4 regions of the Methylophilus sp. 3sh_L genome follow, and region 1 is predicted to be linked to each of the others. Evidence: predicted binding sites of a transcription regulator. Region 1 holds the regulator's gene; each other region holds the start of a gene.
The links. Region 1 encodes sigma-54, which starts transcription at its own class of promoters, with help from an activator protein. Its sites were predicted from a motif close to TGGCACNNTTCCTGCT; they were not measured.
Positions count from the first base shown of each region.

Region 2: a site for sigma-54 is predicted at 3,086-3,101, ahead of nifH (nitrogenase iron protein). Genes of this name have one in related genera too.
Region 3: a site for sigma-54 is predicted at 2,047-2,062, ahead of ACIDF8_RS06555 (CmpA/NrtA family ABC transporter substrate-binding protein). Genes of this name have one in related genera too.
Region 4: a site for sigma-54 is predicted at 2,501-2,516, ahead of nifE (nitrogenase iron-molybdenum cofactor biosynthesis protein NifE). Genes of this name have one in related genera too.

Region 1 covers NZ_JBKOUF010000007.1:91,365-96,579, forward strand. Annotated here, with positions in the region: gene lptC (LPS export ABC transporter periplasmic protein LptC) at 1-506, shown strand, start outside; gene lptA (lipopolysaccharide transport periplasmic protein LptA) at 522-1,172, shown strand; gene lptB (LPS export ABC transporter ATP-binding protein) at 1,190-1,927, shown strand; gene ACIDF8_RS12665 (RNA polymerase factor sigma-54) at 1,934-3,478, shown strand; gene tyrS (tyrosine--tRNA ligase) at 3,536-4,774, opposite strand; gene ACIDF8_RS12675 (anhydro-N-acetylmuramic acid kinase) at 4,904-5,215, shown strand, end outside.
Region 2 covers NZ_JBKOUF010000001.1:1,028,478-1,033,692, forward strand. Annotated here, with positions in the region: gene ACIDF8_RS05245 (acetamidase/formamidase family protein) at 1-1,228, opposite strand, end outside; gene ACIDF8_RS05250 (hypothetical protein) at 1,716-2,306, opposite strand; gene ACIDF8_RS05255 (group II truncated hemoglobin) at 2,340-2,792, opposite strand; gene nifH (nitrogenase iron protein) at 3,226-4,101, shown strand; gene nifD (nitrogenase molybdenum-iron protein alpha chain) at 4,247-5,215, shown strand, end outside.
Region 3 covers NZ_JBKOUF010000002.1:182,152-187,366, forward strand. Annotated here, with positions in the region: gene ntrB (nitrate ABC transporter permease) at 1-501, opposite strand, end outside; gene ACIDF8_RS06555 (CmpA/NrtA family ABC transporter substrate-binding protein) at 522-1,823, opposite strand; gene ACIDF8_RS06560 (nitrate- and nitrite sensing domain-containing protein) at 2,207-3,475, opposite strand; gene ACIDF8_RS06565 (ANTAR domain-containing response regulator) at 3,537-4,199, opposite strand; gene ACIDF8_RS06570 (transporter substrate-binding domain-containing protein) at 4,192-5,215, opposite strand, start outside.
Region 4 covers NZ_JBKOUF010000001.1:1,053,244-1,058,458, forward strand. Annotated here, with positions in the region: gene nifN (nitrogenase iron-molybdenum cofactor biosynthesis protein NifN) at 1-1,031, opposite strand, end outside; gene nifE (nitrogenase iron-molybdenum cofactor biosynthesis protein NifE) at 1,042-2,466, opposite strand; gene fdx (ISC system 2Fe-2S type ferredoxin) at 3,867-4,205, opposite strand; gene hscA (Fe-S protein assembly chaperone HscA) at 4,202-5,215, opposite strand, start outside.

The DNA.
Region 1 (5,215 bases):
ATTATATGCTCTACAACTTTGTCAGCACACGTACAGATGCCGCCGGCAACACCAAATATGTGCTGGCCGCTGCAAAAATGCGTCATTTCCCAGTGAATGACTATACCGAGCTGCAACGACCCCGCTTTACCCAGTTTGGGCTGGACAAACCTTATACGCAAATTTATGGTCAGCGTGGACAGGTATCAGCCAATGGTAAACTGGTGGAATTTAGCAAGCAGGTCAAGGTGATCCGCCAAGCATCAGTAACCAAGCCGGAAACAGAGATGCAAACCGAACAACTTTGGATGGAGCCGGATACCGAAGTGGCCCATACAGACCAGCCCGTGGTAATCCGACAAAAACCGGCAACCGTCATTACTGGGACGGGGATGCGCTTTGATAACAGAGCCGATACCATGCAGCTATTTAACCGGGTACACGTTCATTACGAACGTCCACCCGCAGTGAATCGTTCGGCAAGCCCTGTCCAGGCAACGGATACAGAACGCGCCAATGAGCGTTGATGATGGAGAAATGAGTTGAACACGCAGAAGTCTTTATTTTTAGTGACATGCATACACGTATGGCTGCTATTTTCCCTCCCAGCCACTGCGCTGGCTGAAGAGTCTGACCGCGACCAACCGATAGAACTGGAAGCAGATACCGTCACCGTGAACGATGCCAAAAAAATCAGCATCTATACTGGTAATGTGATCCTGAATCAGGGTACCTTGCAAATCAAGGCCGACAAAATGATCGTACGTGAGGACCAGGACGGCTTTCAGCACAGCACCTGTACTGGCAATCCAACCACCTTCAAGCAAAAACGCACCGGTAAAGACGAGTGGATGCAAGGCAGTGGTCAACGCATTGAATACAATGCCCGCATGGATAAGGTACAACTGTATACCAATGCCTGGGTTAAACGCGGCGAAGACATTGTGAATGGCGACTACATCAGCTATGACGCCAATGCCGAGTATGCGGAGGTCATTGGCGGCACTAAAGCCAACCCGAACGGTACAGCCGGTAGCCGCGTTAAGGCCACGATCCAGCCTAAAAACAAAACCACGCCACCAGTGATTGACAACAAACCCACCTCGCAGCAAGGGTTGCGCATGAATCGCTCACTGCAACTCAAGGTGGAACCTGCACCCGCTGAAAGCACCAGCGAACAAGGTAAAGAGTAAGCTTAAAGATGGAAACCATGGCGTTAGCAGAGCAAAACCATTTGCAGGTCAACCACCTGAAAAAAACCTACCTGGGCCGTACCGTCGTCAAAAATACGACGCTTGAGTTACGTAGCGGCGAAGTGATTGGCCTGCTTGGCCCCAATGGTGCGGGCAAGACCACCAGCTTTTACATGATTGTCGGCCTGGTCGCGCTGGATGAGGGCAACATCACCCTCAATGGCACCGATGTTAGCCGCGCGCCCATGCATGAACGTGCGCGTATGGGCCTCGCTTACCTGCCACAGGAAGCCTCGATTTTCCGCAAGCTCAGCGTGACCGACAACATCCTCTCCATTCTGGAGACGCGCCCCTACACAGAAGAGGAGCGTGAGGCCAAGTTGGAGTCGTTGCTGGATCAATTACATATCCAGCACATCCGCAATAGCCAGGCAGTCAGCTTATCAGGGGGGGAGCGTCGGCGCGTTGAAATTGCACGCTGCCTCGCTACTGACCCTAAATTTATTTTGCTTGATGAACCGTTCGCCGGGATTGACCCGATTGCCGTGATTGAAATCCAGAAAATCATCCGCTACCTGAGCAGCCAAAATATTGGTATTTTAATTACAGACCACAATGTCCGCGAGACGTTGGACATCTGTGATCGCGCATACATCGTCAACGAAGGCGCTGTGTTTGCGGCAGGGACCCCTGATGAAATCATTCAGAACGAGGGTGTACGTGAAGTCTATCTGGGCAAGAATTTTAGGCTGTAATCCGTCATGAAACAGAACCTGCAATTACGTATTTCGCAAAACCTGGCGCTGACTCCGCAGTTGCAGCAGTCTATCCGTTTGCTGCAACTGTCCACGCTGGAGCTGAACCAGGAGCTGGAAACCATCCTGCAAGAAAACCCTTTGTTAGAAATGTCTGACGGAGAAGACGGCGAGTTTGAAGAGGGTTCAGCGCCAGCGGCCAGCCCCGAGCCAGAGCTGACAGATGCCAGCTCGTTTGACATGGCCACGCAGCATGAAATCACAGCACCCGCGGAAAGCTTGCGCGAAGAGCTGCATGACGACCTTGGCGGGAGCGAGAGCGATCTGCCTAACTTAAGCGAGGAATTCACCCCGCCAGAATTTGAAGATGATTATGAGGAGTTTGGCAGTACCAGCAACTGGGATGAGGCCGGCCGCAATCATCAAGAAGATGAAGACAGCGACTTTTCCCGGCAGGAAACCACCAGCATCAGCTTGCGTGAGCATTTAATAGACCAGATCCAGCTGGCACACTTGTCGCAGCGGGACATGAGCCTGGTCAAGTTATTGCTGGACAGCATTAATGACGATGGCTATCTCGAACAGGATTTACAGGAGATCGTTGAGCACCTGCCTCTTGAACTTGAAGTAGAGCTGCTAGAACTGGAAACCGCGCTCAAGCTGATCCAGAACCTGGACCCCCTGGGCGTTGGTGCACGTGATTTACGTGAATGCCTGCTGTTGCAACTGATGCACTTGCCCGCAGAGACGCCATATCTGCAAACGGCGATTGCAATCGCCAAAGACCATTTGGCGCTGCTAGCCAACAAAGACTTTGTCAAACTGCGAAAAGTGCTGGCTTGTGACGAAGCCGCACTCAAAGCCGCACAACAACTGATCCGCCAACAAAACCCCAGACCCGGCAGCGAGTTTTCCAACTTTAGTCACGATCACTTTATCCAGCACGATGTGGTGGTGAAAAAAATCAAAGGCATCTGGGTCGCCTCCTTAAACGATGGAGTGATTCCCAAGCTACGCATCAACCAGATGTACGCAGACATCCTCAAGCGCAACCGCGAGAGCTCAGGCCAATACTTGCAAAGCCAGATGCAAGAAGCCAAATGGATGATTAAAAACATCCAGCAACGGTTCTCGACCATTCTGCGCGTGTCGCAAGCCATTGTGGACCGCCAGCGCAACTTCTTTGAGCACGGGGAAATTGCCATGCGGCCACTGGTGCTGCGTGAAATCGCCGAAGAGCTCGATTTACATGAAAGCACCGTTTCACGTGTCACCACGCATAAGTACATGCTCACACCGCGGGGCGTCTATGAACTCAAATACTTCTTTGGCAGCTCGGTTGCCACCGATGCAGGCGGTTCATGTTCTGCCACGGCCATCCGCGCATTGATCAAGCAAATGGTGGCTGAAGAAAACCCGAAAAAGCCGTTGTCGGACAATCAGATCACCGACACACTCGCCCAGCAAGGCATCGTCGTTGCCCGCCGGACGATTGCCAAATACCGTGAGTCACTGAATATTCCGCCCGCAAATTTGCGCAAATCGCTTTAAAACAAAAGGCCGCATTCGCGGCCTTTTTGCTTGTCGGGACAAACTTATCAATCCCTATTACCTGATCGTAATCTTGGCAAATTTGCGTTTACCAACCTGCGCAACCACCGTGATCCCTTTTGCCAAGGGTAGATTTTTATCGTCGACCTTGACGCTGTCTAGCTTGACACCGCCCTGCTGTATGGCTCGCATCGCTTCGCTAGTACTTTCGACCAGGCCTGCCTGCTTGAGCAATTGGCTAATGCCTATGCTTTCGCCTTCAATGGTCACTGACACTTCAGGCACCTCGTCTGGGATGCCGCCTTTGGCTCGGGTTTGAAAGTCTTGCAACGCTTTTTCTGCGGCAGCTTGGCCATGAAAACGCGCCACAATTTCCTGTGCAAAGCCGACTTTGATATTGCGGGGATTTTCACCAGCTGCGACTTGTGCTTTCCACTCGGCGATGGTTTCCAGTGTCGCAAAAGACAGCAAATCAATGTACCGCCACATCAGTTCATCTGAAATTGACATAATCTTGGCAAAAATAGTCTCTGGCGCTTCACTGATCCCAATATAGTTACCCAGTGATTTGGACATTTTATTCACGCCATCCAGGCCTTCCAGCAGCGGCATCATCAATACACATTGCTGCGCCTGACCCGCCTGCTTTTGCAACTCTCGCCCCATGAGCAGGTTAAATTTCTGGTCAGTGCCGCCAAGCTCAAGATCGGCTTGCAGTGCCACTGAGTCATACCCTTGCAACAGCGGGTATAAAAATTCGTGTATCGCGATCGGTTGATTGCCTTTAAAGCGCTTGGAGAAGTCATCGCGCTCCAGCATGCGGGCCACAGTATGGCTGGCAGCCAACTTGATCATGCCAGCCGCACCGAGCTCACTTAACCATTTGGAGTTAAAAACGATCTCGGTTTTAGCAGGATCAAGGATTTTGAAGACTTGTGCCGCATAGGTATCGGCGTTAGCTTTAACCTGCTCCACGGTAAGCGGCGGGCGCGTAGCACTTTTGCCAGTCGGGTCACCAATCATGCCGGTAAAGTCACCAATCAGGAATAAAATCTGATGACCCAAGTCCTGCAATTGACGCAGTTTATTAATCAGCACAGTGTGGCCCAAATGCAAGTCTGGCGCGGTGGGATCAAACCCGGCTTTAACACGCAGCGGCTTGCCCGTTTTAAGTTTTTCAACCAGCTCTTGCTCGATCAATAACTCATCTGCGCCGCGCTTGATAATCGCCAGCGCTTTTGCAATTTCCGGGCTCAAGGCCTGGGTATCAGATGAGGGTTGCTTGGTATCCGTCATGCTAGGTATCCGTGAAAAATAAAAACGATGCACAGCCCCGGCATCGTCTCAAATTAAGTAAAACAGCTATTTTAACGTAATCCCATGCATTTCTGTAAGCATGGCTGGAGCAGTGTTAAAATGGTGCCCATGCAACTTTCAGCGGATCGCTCCCAGCCACGGTTATTTATTGGTCTCATGTCTGGCACCAGCCTGGATGGCGTGGATGCCGTGCTGACCTCATACACAGGCGAGCAAGTGTCGCAAACGGCCTGTTACTTCCTGCCCTACCCTGAGGAACTGAAACAACAACTGCTAGCCTTGCACACGCCCGCCCAAAACGAGCTCCATGCCGCTGCCGTGGTTGCCAACCAGCTTGCCGAGCTTTATGCGCAAGCTGTCAATCAGCTACTCACACTCGCCGGTACGCCTGCCGATGCCGTAACCGCCATCGGTTGCCAT
Region 2 (5,215 bases), on a different contig from region 1:
CTGGCCCCAAATCTGCCAGGTAGTTCGGATAACTGAAGCCATGCAGCAGCCATTCATCTTGCGTTTCCAGCAACGGATATTTCAGGCTTTCCAGTGCCGTGCCAGGCAGGCTGGCTTTTTTATGCAAAATCAGTTGAAAGGTGCCGGTGAGGGAACACTCAATCGCCGTCCCGCACAGCTCAGAGTCGCCTTGCGACGCATGCGGGTCGCCAACGGAAAACAAGCCGCCGGCTACTGACACCGGGTAATACAGCGTGGCACCCTTACCAATCCGCCAGTTATCAATGTTGCCGCCAGTATAGTTAGGTGGAATCGAGTTAACCATGTCGGCTTCACTCGGTGCGACCCCCATGGTGCCAAAGTGCGGGCGGATAGGAATACGGACATTCTTCAGGACATTGTGGTTTTCTTTGATGGTTTTATGGTCGACCGGTACGCCGGGGTAATCAATGATGGAATGCACGATGCCGAAGGGGTCCGTTTGGGGAGTCCAGCGGAAGTTATACACCGCAGAAGCATAGTTTCTTTCGCCGGTCGCATCGACTTCGTAAATAGTGATGACTTCGCGTTTTTTGGGCTCCTCAATGGTATCCCCGTAATGGAAGCCCCACCAGGCCGCTGCATTGCTGCCAAACGCCTTGCCTTTGTATAAGGGGTTTGCGCTGGGTCTGGGGGTCACATCCACAATACGCACTTCCAGGATATCGCCGGGCTCTGCGCCTTTAATCGCAATCGGGCCGGTGCAAATATGGACACCTAAACCACCGCCAGCGCCCACTTTGGCATTCATGGCACCGATGCCGCGCCTATCTACACCTTTGCGCTTGCTGTCCCAGTAAAACACGCTTTCAGCCCCAGGATCGCCACGCACCATACGCTCGGCATCATCATTGGCATGGTGGGTCAGTGTTTCCAACGTGACATAGTCGCCGGATTCCACCTCAATGAGCGGTTTGAGCGATTTACTGAAAAATCCCCAATGCACTGTTTTGTCATTGGCTGGGACATAAAAATGATTGGCCCGGCCAGTCCCCACTTTGGGGCTTTGCGCAAACGCACTCGGCGACATGCTGATGCCTAATGCCCCTAGCGCTGCTGTGCTACTGCCCACCGCAAACGCATCTTTCAGAAACGACCTTCTTGCTTCGTGAAACTCCTCTTTGACCAGCGCCTCTTGTTCTGGGGCAACACCATGTTGACAACCGGGACTACAAGTATGTTCTGACATATTGAAAGACTCCACCGTGTTAGAAAAGGGGCAATGCGCTGCGATGCAAAAGTGCTGCACTTGAATCATTCAGAGCATCTGAGTCACAAGATTGACTCGCAGAGTGAACGCGTTGCGCGTTGTCCATGCTTTAAACGTCAGGGGTGCCGTACCATAGCCATCGCGGCTATCCTGCAACTTAAAGTTTGCATCAGGCGGTAAGCCCCTTGACTCAAGGGAGGCGACTTTAAGCTAAAGGTAAAGGACGTCGTTTCGAAATGGACTCACTGCCAAGCTTGTGTAATTGCTTTATGGTGGCACTCAGGAGGGGTTTTATTAATAAGTTAAACAACGTAGTTCGTGATTGCTTTGCTTATTTCAGATCTTTTGGCGCTTACAAGCAAGGCGTGGCTGATTCCAGCGCTGCTTACAGGGCTGGAATCTTGACCAAATGAGTCAATCACAGAACGCTTGCTAACGTTGGTTAGCAAGCGGATGAGAGCGCAGTTTATACCGGGCGGTTTTCATTAGGGTTACGCACGGGCCCCATCAGCTTCAAGCCTTCCTCATAGCTGATTTCAGGGAAGTTGGCGCTGAAGCTCATTGCTTTGGCAATGACGGCATCCAGCTTGGCGCCAGTATCCAGTTTTTTCAGGTCGTTTTTTTCCAGGCGCAACAGTTCCAGTAGCTCGTTATATACCGTGGCTTCATCAATGGGCAGGATGTAGAAAGTGCTGCCGTTCATCTTGACTGTGTATTTTTTCAACAGGTCAATATTGTTGCAGAAGACGATATATTTGCCTTCTGGGAGCAGCACGTCTTTGAGTGCATCGACGAGTAAATCCAGATAACCAAATGACAACAGGTAGCCGGTAAAAAACGGCATACCACTTTCGCCTTCCTGCGCATAGGCCATGACCTGGTCGCAGGTGATTTCTGGCGGGCGCGCTTCATCGGCCAGTTGTGGGGCAAATTTAATCGCCAGTTCACCGCGGAATCCAAAGCGGCCTGGCACTTTGGTGGCGTCTTTAAATACTGGGTTTTGCAAACGGTTGGCGGCATTGAGTTTGCCGAAAATGGTACTTTCCATGGTGGTCATTGCAAGGTTCTCCTAAATAAATGAGGCCAGGGGTTACGCTGGCTGGTTACGAATAAAATCTGCGGTTTTAAAGAAAGCCTGATCGAGCTGTGCCCTTAACGTGGCATCTGTCACCACTTCCAGCAGGGCACGCCGCATGCATAACATCCAGGCATCTCTTTCTGCCTCGCCGATACCAAACATGGCATGCCGCTGGCGCAGGCGCGGGTGGCCGCGTTCACGGCTGTACTCCTTGGGGCCACCCAGCCATTCGATCAGAAACTGCACCAGCACCGCCTTGGTTTCAGACAAGTCTGCCGCATGCATGGCGCGGATCGCGGCAGCTTCCGGTGCCGTGTTCATATGCACATAAAAGCGGTCGACCAGACGGCTAATGACCGCTTCTCCACCGATCTGAGCAAAGTGCGGATTGCCTTGAATTTGCGCGACCGGTTTGTGGCGGCTGGTATCCAGCGCCGGATTAATGGGGGGTAATGGTTGGTGCATCCTGACCTCTCTGGGAACTGACAGATAGTCCTGATTCAGCAAGTGTTATACCAACAGCTATGCCAATCGGTCTGCAGAAGGCAAGGATCAAGCCTGGATGCGGCTTGGCGGCCAGTTGGTGTAGAAAGCAACGCATTGAAAGGCGGCTGACCGTATGCAGAAAGCTTTGTTTCATACCGCACGCTGGGCGCCGCTTTTGTCGTGTTTGCGACAGAGGGGATTTAAGGGGGTGTGGACTGCGTTTTTATTAAAATATCAATAAAAATCAAATACTTAAATTTTAATTTTTCTGTTGGCACGCTCCTTGCCATACACAGCCTACATGGCCGACACCATCCATCGCCTGATAAGAAAAGTGATTAGGTTGCGATTCGGAATCGGAAGATGGCTGCGTACAGCGACGAATTTTCATTTAAACCAAAGGAGCTTCATTATGGCTGCATTACGTCAAATTGCATTTTATGGCAAAGGTGGCATCGGCAAGTCCACCACTTCTCAAAACACGCTGGCCGCCTTGGCCGAAATGGGTCAGAAAATCCTCATCGTCGGTTGCGACCCTAAAGCCGACTCCACCCGCCTGATTCTGCACGCAAAAGCCCAGGACACCGTATTGTCCCTGGCGGCAGAAGCGGGTTCTGTCGAGGACCTGGAAATCGAAGATGTGATGAAAATCGGTTACCGCGACATCCGTTGCGTGGAATCCGGTGGTCCAGAACCTGGCGTGGGTTGCGCTGGCCGTGGTGTGATTACCTCGATCAACTTCCTGGAAGAAAACGGCGCTTATGACGGCGTGGATTATGTCTCCTACGACGTATTGGGGGACGTGGTGTGCGGTGGTTTCGCCATGCCTATCCGTGAAAACAAGGCACAGGAAATCTATATCGTCATGTCCGGCGAAATGATGGCGATGTATGCCGCCAACAACATTTCCAAAGGCATCCTGAAATATGCCAACTCCGGCGGTGTACGTTTGGGTGGCCTGGTATGTAACGAACGCCAGACTGACAAGGAACTGGAACTGGCTGAAGCCCTGGCAGGCAAACTGGGTACCAAACTGATCCACTTTGTGCCACGTGACAACGTGGTGCAACACGCCGAGTTGCGTCGTATGACCGTGCTGGAATACGCCCCGGACTCCAAGCAAGCTGAGGAATACCGTCAACTGGCACAGAAAGTTCACGCCAACGCCGGTAACGGCACCATCCCAACCCCGATCACCATGGATGAGCTGGAAGACCTGTTGATGGACTTCGGCATCATGAAGAAAGAGGATGAAACACTGATTGGTAAAGCGGCAACCGCAGCTTAGTCAGTCTTTGGCAGGGGGCTTTTGCCCCTTGCCAACCCCTCCAGAGACGGTTTCAAAAGTTGAGGAGGTTACTTCCAGGCAATTTCAACAATTTTTGAAAAGTTTCTTTTTATCACTGGTTTTTAGTCGAACATAGGAGACAACGATGAGTGCGACTGCTGAAACAAAAGTCAACGGCGCCGAGCTGATTCAGGAGGTGTTAAAAGCCTATCCTGAAAAGTCCGCCAAAAAACGTGCAAAACATTTGAATGTGTATGAAGAAGGCAAATCCGAGTGTGATGTGAAATCTAACATCAAATCGCTGCCAGGCGTGATGACCATCCGTGGCTGCGCCTACGCCGGTTCCAAGGGCGTGGTGTGGGGCCCGATTAAAGACATGGTGCATATTTCTCACGGCCCGGTTGGGTGTGGCCAGTATTCCTGGGCGTCACGCCGTAACTACTACATCGGTACCACCGGTATCGACACCTTCGGCACCATGCAGTTTACCTCTGACTTCCAGGAAAAAGACATCGTGTTTGGCGGTGACAAAAAACTGGAAAAAATTATCGACGAAATTCAGGTACTGTTCCCGCTCAACAAGGGGATTACCGTGCAGTCCGAGTGTCCAATTGGTCTGATTGGCGACGATATCGAAGCCGTTTCCAAGAAGAAAGCCAAAGAGTATGAAGGCAAGGTGATTGTGCCTGTGCGTTGTGAGGGTTTCCGTGGCGTGTCGCAATCCCTGGGTCACCACATTGCTAACGACGCCGTGCGTGACTTCGTGTTTGATAAAACCGACCCCGACAAAAACAAATTCGAGGCCAGCCCGTATGACGTGGCGATTATCGGTGACTACAACATCGGTGGCGATGCCTGGTCCAGCCGTATCCTGCTCGAAGAAATGGGGCTGCGCGTGATTGCCCAGTGGTCCGGTGACGGCTCAATTGCCGAGCTGGAAAACACACCCAAGGCCAAACTCAACATCCTGCACTGCTACCGCTCGATGAACTACATCAGCCGCCACATGGAAGAGAAGTACGGGATCCCATGGGTAGAGTACAACTTCTTTGGCCCGTCCAAAATCGAAGAATCGCTGCGCAAAATCGCCAGCTTCTTTGACGACAGCATCAAG
Region 3 (5,215 bases), on a different contig from region 1:
GGAGACGGGTTTGAGTAGGCTGATAATGGGCGCCGCCATTTTGGACATAAAGGCGTAGCGGCCGATGACAAAGCCCATGGGGATGCCAACAACGGCTGCCAGCGCGAAGCCGGTGGCGACGCGTTTGAGCGAGTTGAGGATGTTCCAGCCGATGCCCATGTCATTCGGGTTGTTGATGTAAAACGGGTCGCTAAACAGTTCCACCGCCGAATGCCAGGTTTGCACCGGTCCCGGCAAGCCCTGAGTCAGGGCGGCCACGGTAGACCAGATGGCGCCAAAGATCAGCAGGCCAATCACAGGCGGCAACAGTCCTTCAAAGACTCGTTTGGCTATTGCCGCCCATGCCCCGGCTTTTTTGCTCGCCGGGGTGGCTGCTGTTGCGGTGGCCGAGAGAGGGCTCACCACCGCGACAACCGGTTTTGCTTGCTTGGCTGGCATTGCTTTGGCAGCCTGCTCACTGTTTTGCATGATTTTTTCCTTGTTAAAGCTGACGACACTCATGGTGACTCTCCTTGAAAGAATTACGCTTTAACCTTGAAGCCATTGGCATAGCCTTTGGGATCTTTGCCATCCCACACCACGCCATCAATCAGCTTGCTGCTACGCATCACGTCTGTCGGCACGCTAATGCCCAGAGATTTGGCGGCTTCGGTATAAATATCAATGCGGTTCACCTTTTTCGCCACGCCGAGGTAATCCGGGTCAGACTTGAGCAAGCCCCAGCGTTTGTGTTGGGTCAGGAACCACATGCCGTCTGACAGGTAAGGGAAGCTGACTTTGCCGTCATTGAAGAACTTCATGTAGTTGGGGTCTTCCCATTTTTTGCCGATACCGTTGTCGTAGTGGCCGAGGAAGCGGCCTTCAATCACTTCTTCTGGCGCGTTGACGTAGGCTTTGCCTGCAATCAGCTTGGCTACCTCGGCGCGGTTTTTAGTCGCATCGATGTAGCGTGAGGCTTCGAGAATGGCTTTGGTCAGTGCGAGGGCCGTGTTCGGGTTTTTAGCAATAAAGTCAGCGGTGGTGCCCAATACTTTTTCCGGATGGTCTACCCAGATATCTTGGGTGGTGGCTACGGTGTAACCGATCTTGTCGTAAATGGCACGGGCGTTCCAGGGTTCGCCCACGCAGTAGCCATCCATATTGCCAATCCGCATGTTGGCGACCATTTGTGGCGGTGGCACCACAATGGTTTTCACGTCCTGCATCGGGTTGATGCCATAGGTCGCCAGCCAGTAGTACAACCACATGGCGTGCGTGCCGGTAGGGAAGGTCTGGGCAAAGGTAAAGTCGCGGTTTTCGTTGTCGAGCAGGCGTTTCAGCGTCGCGCCACTGGTGACGCCTTTTTCCTTGAGCTGGTTAGCCAGCGTGATGCCCTGGCCATTGTTGTTCAGCGTCATCAGCACGTTCATGTCTTTTTGCTGGCCGCCGATGCCCATTTGCACACCGTAGATCAGGCCATATAACACATGTGCGGCGTGCAGCTCACCATTGACCAGTTTGTCGCGTACCCCTGCCCAGGAGGCTTCTTTAGACGGCACAATCTTGATGCCATACTTTTTATCAAAGCCCATTTGTGCGGCGACGATAATCGGTGCACAGTCGGTCAGCGGGATAAAGCCCACTTTCACTTCCGTGATTTCTGGCGCATCTGAGCCTGCCGCCCAAGCCTGGCTACGGATGGCGGAAGGCACCATGTTCATCATGGCGGCAGCACCAAACGCGCCTGCCAGCGTATTCATAAAGAAATGGCGGCGTTGCTGGTTCACCTGGTCCACCGGCGTTGCCTCGGTGGGGGATACATTTTTTTTGTCAGAACTGCTCATGTCGGCTCCTTGAGATTTGATTCGAAAAAGGGGTTCGGAAAATACAAAACAAAAAAGGCGTCCTGAATGCAGACCGTGGTCTACACTCAGGACGCCTTTGTCCTTATCTTTGCCAGCCGTGGATGATGAAACAGCAACGGCTAATCAGAAATTCAAACTGTGGTTTCCAGTTAACTCACTACAAGCAACGCACCGCCTTTGGTAAGTTGCTTGATTTCATATAAGCAAAGCCTGTGCCAAGTGGGTTGATTTTTTTAAGTGATTGATTTTAATTGGGTTTTAACGGAACTTTTTTCAAGCAGGGCTTAAGAAGGGGGCATGCCTCTCGCACCACGTGGGTGCGGATGCACCAATTTGAAGGTCTGGTAGCGTTGTGAAAACCGTTATCGCGTCACGGTGTGATGGGCCAAAATATTTTCCGCCACATCAATAATTTTACGGTTTTGCTCCATGGCCAGGCTACGCATGGTTTTGTAGGCTTCCATTTCATTGAGGCCGCGCGTACTCATGAGCAAGCCCTTGGCGCGCTCAATCAATTTGCGCTCGGTCAGCGCCTTTTTGGTGTCTGAAAGCTCTGTTTCCATGTCGGCAATTTGCCGGGACTGGTGTTGCAGCAAGGCGATCATAGACGCCATGGGATAGGTTTGCGAGGTGTCATGGGCCTGAAAGTTCAGCGCATTTTCGATGGGAATCGCCAGGTTGAAAAACGTGCTGTTCAAGTTGGCCTGCGGACTGGCCTGGATAGTTTGCAGGTACTGCCGGGTTTGCTCGTAATCTTGTTTGGCCTGGCGGGTGAGCCCGGCCAGCAGTTCATGCATAGTGTCGACCAGCTGGCACTGAATCTGCCACATCTCGCTCAGGCGGCGGCTGCATAAGTCAAACCAGAGGTCGGCATGGCTGGGGTTAAGGGTTTGTTGGTCGCGCGCGCTGGTCAGCTTGGCGCGGTACTTGGTATGTTGCTGCTGCCAGTCACTGGTTTGCCACTGCTGCCAGACTTCACACAGTTCTTTACTGCCAAACTGGCATACCAATTCAAAGTGCCGCTCCTGCTGCGCAATCAGTTCAAACAGCTTTTGCTGGTGTGGCAGTTGCAGGCTGCCAGAGCCAAATAAATAAGCGCCCACTGCACGTTCCTGTCCTGCAAATTCCTTGCCCTGGATCAGGTTGTACAGGGCCAACAAACAGGTAGAGATCTTGCTGTTGACTGAGCTGTCGGTGATCTCGAAGATCAGCGCAATCAAGCTGCCTATGAGGCGGTTAAATGATTCGATGCCATCGGCAAACGAAATATTGAGCAGGGTAATTTGATGCCGCAGTGTGGTCATCTGGTCCAGACCGAGCAATATCCAGGAGATCAGCGTCAGCTGCTTGGCATCGGCGCGGCTGTTTTTATCCAAGTGTTGCTGCAAGGCGGCCCTGAAGCCGGTTTCGATCGCCTGGTTCTGCGCCACAGTCTCTGCCCGCTCGGCGGCAAAGCGCTGGCCTTCGGAGGCAATATAGAGACAACTGGCGCCACGCTCAATTTGCAAATGGTGGATCAGTTGGCCAATTTTTTCTACAAACGCAATGCAGCTATCCAGGCGCTCGAGCTCTTCGATATGCCTGATTTTGGCCAAGGTAATGGTTTGCGCGGGGGAAATGTCGGTCATCATCGGACTAATTCAAGCAAAAACTGTGCGCAGGACCGGCAGCGGCCATGCAAGGGCGTGCATTCTAACGGTGTTTGGCTGGATTGGACAATAGACCGTCGGTTTGCAGCAGCGCACGTGCAATGTCTTCCACCGTCACGCGTTTGAGCATGGCCTGCTCGCGCAGGATTTTGTAAGCCTCGGTTGCACTGATTCCGCGCGCATGCGCCAACATGGCTTGTGCCGCACTGATTTCGCCTGCCGCCTGCAGTTTTTCTTCCAGGCGCTGGTTACGTTTGCGCAAAGTTTTCAGTTGCTGGCAATGATGCATGGTCAGGATGAGGGTGGAGAGCAAGCCTTTGGCTTGCAGCGGCCTTACCAGCATGCCATGACAGCCCAGCGCAGTGGCCGTCTCCAGCGTGGTCGGGTTTTCATAATCGAGGACACCGATCAGTGGAATTGCTGAATCTGGGCTTAGCCAGGGCAGTTTCTTTTTTGCGCTGGCCTCGGCGTCGAGCAAAAAAATCACCAGCTCGGTGTCTGCCGGCAGTTGGGGGATGGGCGGCCATAAAGCGACGGTCTGGCAGCCAATCCGATGCAATTGCTGGACCAAGACTTCGCGGTTCTGGTCTTCTGGATGAAAAATGGTGATGCAGGCATGCCGCAAATGGCGGAATAACTCCAGCGTCGAGCGCTGGGCGGACGCTGGCTTGGCTGGGCGCTGAGGCGTTGCGGGTGTGTCAGCCAACGCGATACTCCGTTGCCTGGGCCAGGTTATTCCAGCTGGCGCCAGGATGCGTGACCAGGTAAGGGTCGGGCATGACCGCCTGGGTGCCGCCACCGGCAATGATTTCAAACTGGCCGCTGGCATTGACACGGGCAATGCGCGGATGCAGGCTGGTATGGTGGTTGCCAGCGTCAATGGCAATGCGTCCTTGCAAGGCTTCAAATTCACGGCCTAGCACGTGGGGGAGCAGCACATCATACTGGTCACTGCCAGCGGCACGCATGGCCTCGGCAAACAGCTGGGTTTGAAAGTAAGCCGCTTCCCAGGCCATGTTAGGGACGATGTCGGGGCCGTATTGCTGCTGGAAACGGGCGATGCAGGCCTGGTTTGCGGCACTGGCGATACTTTGAAAATAAGGGGCAGATGTCAGGTGGCCCTGGGCCGCTGCAGCCCCCATTTCTGCCACTTCTGCTTCCGAGGTCGTCAGGCTGGCAATGGGCGTCTGCAGCGCATCCATGCCGAGTTCGGCATAGGCCTGGTAGAGTCGCTGCGTTGCTTGACCGACGACGGTAGAAAACACAAAATCGGGTGCCTTGGCCTTGATATCCTTGACCACGGCTAAAAAATCTTTTTCTGTGGCCGTCAGCGGCACGTAGCGTTCAGCCAGTTTTTTGCCACCCGGGACTTCAAGAATGAAGTCACTCATGATGCGGTTGGACTCATAGGGGTAAATGTAGTCGCAGCCTATCATGTAGACGCGCGCACCAAAATGCCGTGTCATGTAATCGGCCAGTTGTGCACTGTTCTGGTTGGGCGCCGCACCTGTATAAATCACATGCGGCGAGAACTCAAAGCCTTCATATGGCGTGGGGTAAAACAGTAGCTTGCGCCATTTTTCCACCACCGGGATCACCGCTTTGCGCGTACTGGACAGGTAGCAGCCAAAGATCACATTGACGCCATCCTCGCGGATCATACGCTCTGCCAGTAACTGGTATTGTTGCGGCATGCCCTGCGGATCATAGTGGACAGGCACC
Region 4 (5,215 bases), on a different contig from region 1:
GCCGATTGCGTGGTGGTGACTGCGCGCAAATCGCAGCCCATTTCCAGCAGAAACTGGCCATACGCCCATAGCAGGTCAGGCTCGGCACCAATAGCAACGGTTTTGCCGCCAGTGTAAAAGTGCGCATCCAGCATGGCATCCTGACATTGGCTGCGTTGACGACGCAGTTTGAGTGGCACCGGCAAGCCGCTGAGTTCAGACAGGTGCTGGATAAAGGCATCGCTGGCCGAGAGGCCGGTGAGGCGGTCAAACAAACGATAGGCCACGCCGGTTTTTTCTTCCAGTAGCTGTGCCGCCGGACGCATTTGCTCGCCGATGGCAATGTTGGCGCGGGCAGCGCCCAAAGTGTTTAACTGCTCCAGCGTGGTGCCGCCCAGTGTGGTAGGCGTAAAGTCTTCTGGGATATGCCCATCCAGCGAACCCGAAATGTCGGGTAGCATCACGGCTTCTAGCCCAAACAGCTCAATGATGTCGCGGATTTCTTGCAAGTCGCCAGGGGTGAGGTGGCTACCCGCCAGCACATTGACACGGCGGGCATGGCGTATATTGGCCGGTTGCGCAAAGTGCTGCACGATCTTGAGTACCGCCTTGCTCCAGCCATCCTGAAACGCGCCCACGTAGTCAGGCGTCGATACATACAGGATATGCATGTCAGCCAGCTCGGGGTGTTTTTGCGCAATCAGCTTGAGATAGGCATCCACATCATCGCCTTTGGTTTCGGTGAGTCCGGTAGAGGCGATGCCGAGGATGGAGGGCTGGTTGCGTTTCCAGATATTGACGATGGTTTGCTCGATATTGTCCATGCCACCAAGGATGGTGGTGACCTCGCTCATGGCCGTGGTTTGCATAGGGATCATCTCGCGAAAATGCCGCACAAACACCACCAAGCCAAACGAGGTGCAGCCTTGTGAACCGTGCAAGGTAGGCAAGCAGTTTTCCAGCCCCATAAAGGCCAGTGCTGCGCCTATCGGTGCGCTCATTTTGAGCGGGTTGACGCTGCAAGCTTTACTGGTGTGGGTGACTTTAGCCATAAGTATCCGATCAGGCGGCGATTTCGCGGCTATCCGTGGCCGTTTCTGCCACGGGTTGATCCCATGGCGCAGGTTGGCGTACCTGTGCCCACACCGGGTGATACAAGGTCTGGGTAATATTTTTCACCATTGCGACCATGCCCACATAGCCAGCATAAGCATGATGACGCTCCTGGTTAATGTCCATCCAAGGCATTTTGGCTTTGAGCGCCACAAACTGGCTGCGGCCGCCCGAAAGCATGATGTCGGCCCTGGCTTCTTTGAGCATGGCATACATGTCGCGCGGACGCATGTCGTCTATCATGTGCGCATCTTCGCCCATGATTTCCTTGATTTTTTCTTTGTCTTCTTCGGTGGATTTTTTTACGCTGGTGCCAACCACTTCCATACCAGCCTCTTGCAAGGCCGAGACCACCGACCAGGATTTGACGCCACCGGTAATCAGCAACACCCGTTTACCCAGCAAGCGTGGTTTATAAACCTCAATGGCCTGCCATGCCTTGGCCTCTTCACGTGCAATCAACACCTCTGTACGCGCCAGCAACTCGGCATCGGCCCCTTGTTGTACCAGCAGTGTCGCAATCTGGCGCAAGCTATCGCTCATGTCGCCAATGCCATAAAACGAGCCTTCAAAAAAGGGAATGCCATAACGCTCTTCCATCTTGCGCGCCACGTTAATCATGGCTTTGGAACACACCATCATCGCCACTTTGGCCCGGTGCGACTGCGCGACCTCACTGTACTTGGCATCGCCCGAAATACAAGCCAACACGCGTATGCCTAACTCATCCAGCAGCGGTTTGACCTGCCACAACTCACCGGCCAGGTTATATTCCCCGATGATATTGATGTCATACGGTGTGGTGTAATCAGGCTCTTGTGTGCCGATCACATACTCCAGCAAAGCCTCGCCAGCCAGCTTGTTACCCAGGTTTTTCGGGCCAACAAAACCGGGCGAGTTGACCGGAATCACCGGCTTGCCAAACTTTTCGGCCGCTTTTTTGCACACGGTTTCAATGTCATCGCCAGTCAGTGCGGGCACGCAGGTTTGGTAAACAAACACTGCTGGCGGGTCATATTTGGCGATGATTTCTTTAATCGACTTGAACAAGCGCTTTTCACCACCATAAATCACATCCAGCTCGTTCATGTCGGTGGTAAAACCGGTACGGTACAAGCGCGAGGCCGAAGACTTGGCGCCGCGGTTATCCCAGGAGTTGCCCTCGCAGGCAATCGGCCCATGCACCAGATGTGCGACATCGGTAATTGGCTGCAAGGCGATCTTGGCACCATCAAACGCGCAACCACCGGCGGCCGCGCCTGGCGTCAGTTGCTTGGTGCAACCTTTCTTGCGTGCTTTTTCATCCTTGGCCTGATTTTTATCGCAGCCGGGTTCATTAAACACGTCCTGAATTTTTTCGTTCAAACTTGCCATGACAAGACACCTGTGGAGTTCTTGTTGTGGTTATTGCAAGGAGTGTGCCACGCTATGTATTTGTTTTAACTATATGAATTTAAACAAAAATATTTGAAGTTATTGAATGTCGGAAAGCAGACAAATGCGACAATCGGTGTGGGGGTGGATCGCATGTTGTAGGGTGGGCAGGGATGCCCACGCGGGGGGGGCTTGTTGTTTGTGATGTTCTTTTTCGCCTTAATGGCGAGTTACTTTTTTTGCTTGCCCCAAAAAAGTAACCAAAAAGATGGCACCCAGCCATCACGGCCTTCGGCTGCCTTGCGTTGCTCGACAAAGTGGGCGGCCATCTAAACTCGCCCTGACAAGCCACACACTTCGTGGCTTGTTGCGGAACTCGAACAGCCGATGGCCGACATCCCCCACTTCGTCTGTGCTACTCAGCGTGATGGGATGGGATTGATCTCGCCAAAGTCACACTGTTAAAGTTAGAACCGTTCAAAAAAATAATTCTTTTATTCAATCCGCCAACAGTAGCAGTCGCATGGTGTTCCGGGGTCCCCATCTGCCGCGCCGAGTAGTAGTTGTAGGGTGGGCATGGATGCCCACGCGGATACGATAATGGTGGATTAGATCAATCGAGGATTAAAGCGTTGATAGTTTTCGCCTCTAGGCGAGTTACTTTCTGTTGCTTGCCCCACGGAAAGTAACCAAGGATTATGGGAAGCTTGGTACTTTCGCTTTAGTGGTCTTTTTAGAGGATTCTTTTCGCCCCTCGGCGAGTTACTTTTCTTTGCTTGCCCAAAGATAAAGTAACCAAAAGAAAGTGCACCCTAGCTTCCGCTCGTTTCCTGCGTTGCTCAGCAAAATAAGCGCTCGCAGAACTCATCCTAGTAGCCTGCACACTGCGCAGGCTACCGCGGGATTCGGACAGCCGCTCGCTTCATCTTATTTTGCCTGCGCTACTCGGCGCTGCAGATAGGGGCCCGAAAACCCATGAGTGCCCCCATTTGCTGATTAAAGAAAAGAATTTGAGTTTTTCAACGTCCCAATTTCTACGCTGTGAGTTTGGCGAGATAAATCCCATCCCATCACGCTGAGTAGCGCAGACGAAGTGGGGGATGTCGGCCATCGGTTGTTCGAGTTCCGCGGCAGCTTGCGTAGTGTGCAAGCTGCTAGGGCGAGTTTCGATGGACGCCCACTTTGTCGAGCAACGCAAGGGAGCCGAAGGCCGTGATGGCTGGGTGTCGTCCTCTTTGGTTACTTTCTGGGGGACAAGCACCAGAAAGTAACTCGCCTACAGGCGAAATAAATAGCACAAATAGCCACCAACCCTCCGCGTGGGCATTCATGCCCACCCTACAGCTAATCTATGAAAAAATCAGAAGAATCACTTTTTCTCGACTTTGAGGACAAGCGCTTTAATCCATCTCTCTGGCATGATTCAAACTGTATTTCGGTAAAGCAATCGTCAACGCTTCACTACCTATTTTCACCTGACACGCCAATCGCGATTGCGGCGTCAATCCCCAGGCTTTATCCAACTGGTCTTCTTCCTCATCACTGGCCACCGCGAGGCTGGCAGTGCCTTGTTGGATAATGACATGGCAGGTGCTGCAAGCACAAACGCCGTCGCAGGCATGTTCAAGTGCGATACCGGCGTTGAGCAGCGTGTCGCAAAGCACTTTGCCGGGTTTAGCTTCAATCTGCATGCCTTGCGGGCAAAGCTCAGGGTGGGGGAGGATGGTGAGCTGGGTCATACGGTCAGGCTTTCAACATGCTGGCCTGCCAGCGCCTGTTGTATGCTTTGGTCCATGCGGCGCGCGGCGAAGGTGGACGAGGCGTTGTTGAGGGCTTCGGTGGCGTTGCGCAGGTCTTCGACCTTGTTACTGTCGCCCATGATGAGGATTTCAGCCAGGGCATAGATGTGTTGCCAGATATGGTCCCACTCGGCTTTGCTGAGCAGGTTGTGGCCGTCTTCGGCCATGGCGGTTTCGGTGGCGTCTAGCAGGCGTCTGGCATCGACTTGCGCTTCGCGCAAGGCGCGCATGCGTTTGTCGTGTTCGGCGTTTTCGACCCCGGCGCGCAGCAGGCGGGTGATTTCATCTTCACTGAGGCCGTAAGAGGGTTTGATGCTGATTTGGGCAGCGACACCGCTGGTTTGCTCAATGGCAGAGACTGACAGCAGGCCGTCGGCATCGACTTGGAAGGTGACGCGGATGCGGGCGGCGCCGGCCACCATGGGCGGGATGCCGCGCAGTTCAAAGCGGGCCAGTGAGCGGCATTCAGCCACCAGTTCGCGCTCGCCTTGGACCACATGAAAGCTCATGGCGGTTTGGCCGTCTTTAAAGGTGGTGAAATCCTGCGCACGGGCCGTGGGTAGGGTGGCGTTGCGCGGGATGATTTTTTCGCTGAGGCCGCCCATGGTTTCCATGCCCAGCGATAGCGGAATCACATCCAGCAACAGCCACTCCTGGTCGCTGCGATTACCGGCCAGGGCATTGGCCTGCATGGCCGCACCTAGCGCAACAACTTGATCAGGATCTAGGTTGGTGAGCGGGATTTGCTGGAAAAAGTCAGCCACTGTTTGTCTGAGTTGTGGCATGCGGGTGGCCCCGCCGACCAGTACCACGCCCTGAATGTCTTCTATTTGCAAGCCTGCATCGCGCAGAGCGCGGCGGACCGGGCTCAAGGTTTTTGCCAGTAGCGGCTGGCTCAGTTCATAAAACAGTTCGCGACTGAGGATGGCGTTGATCTCGCCATGACTGGA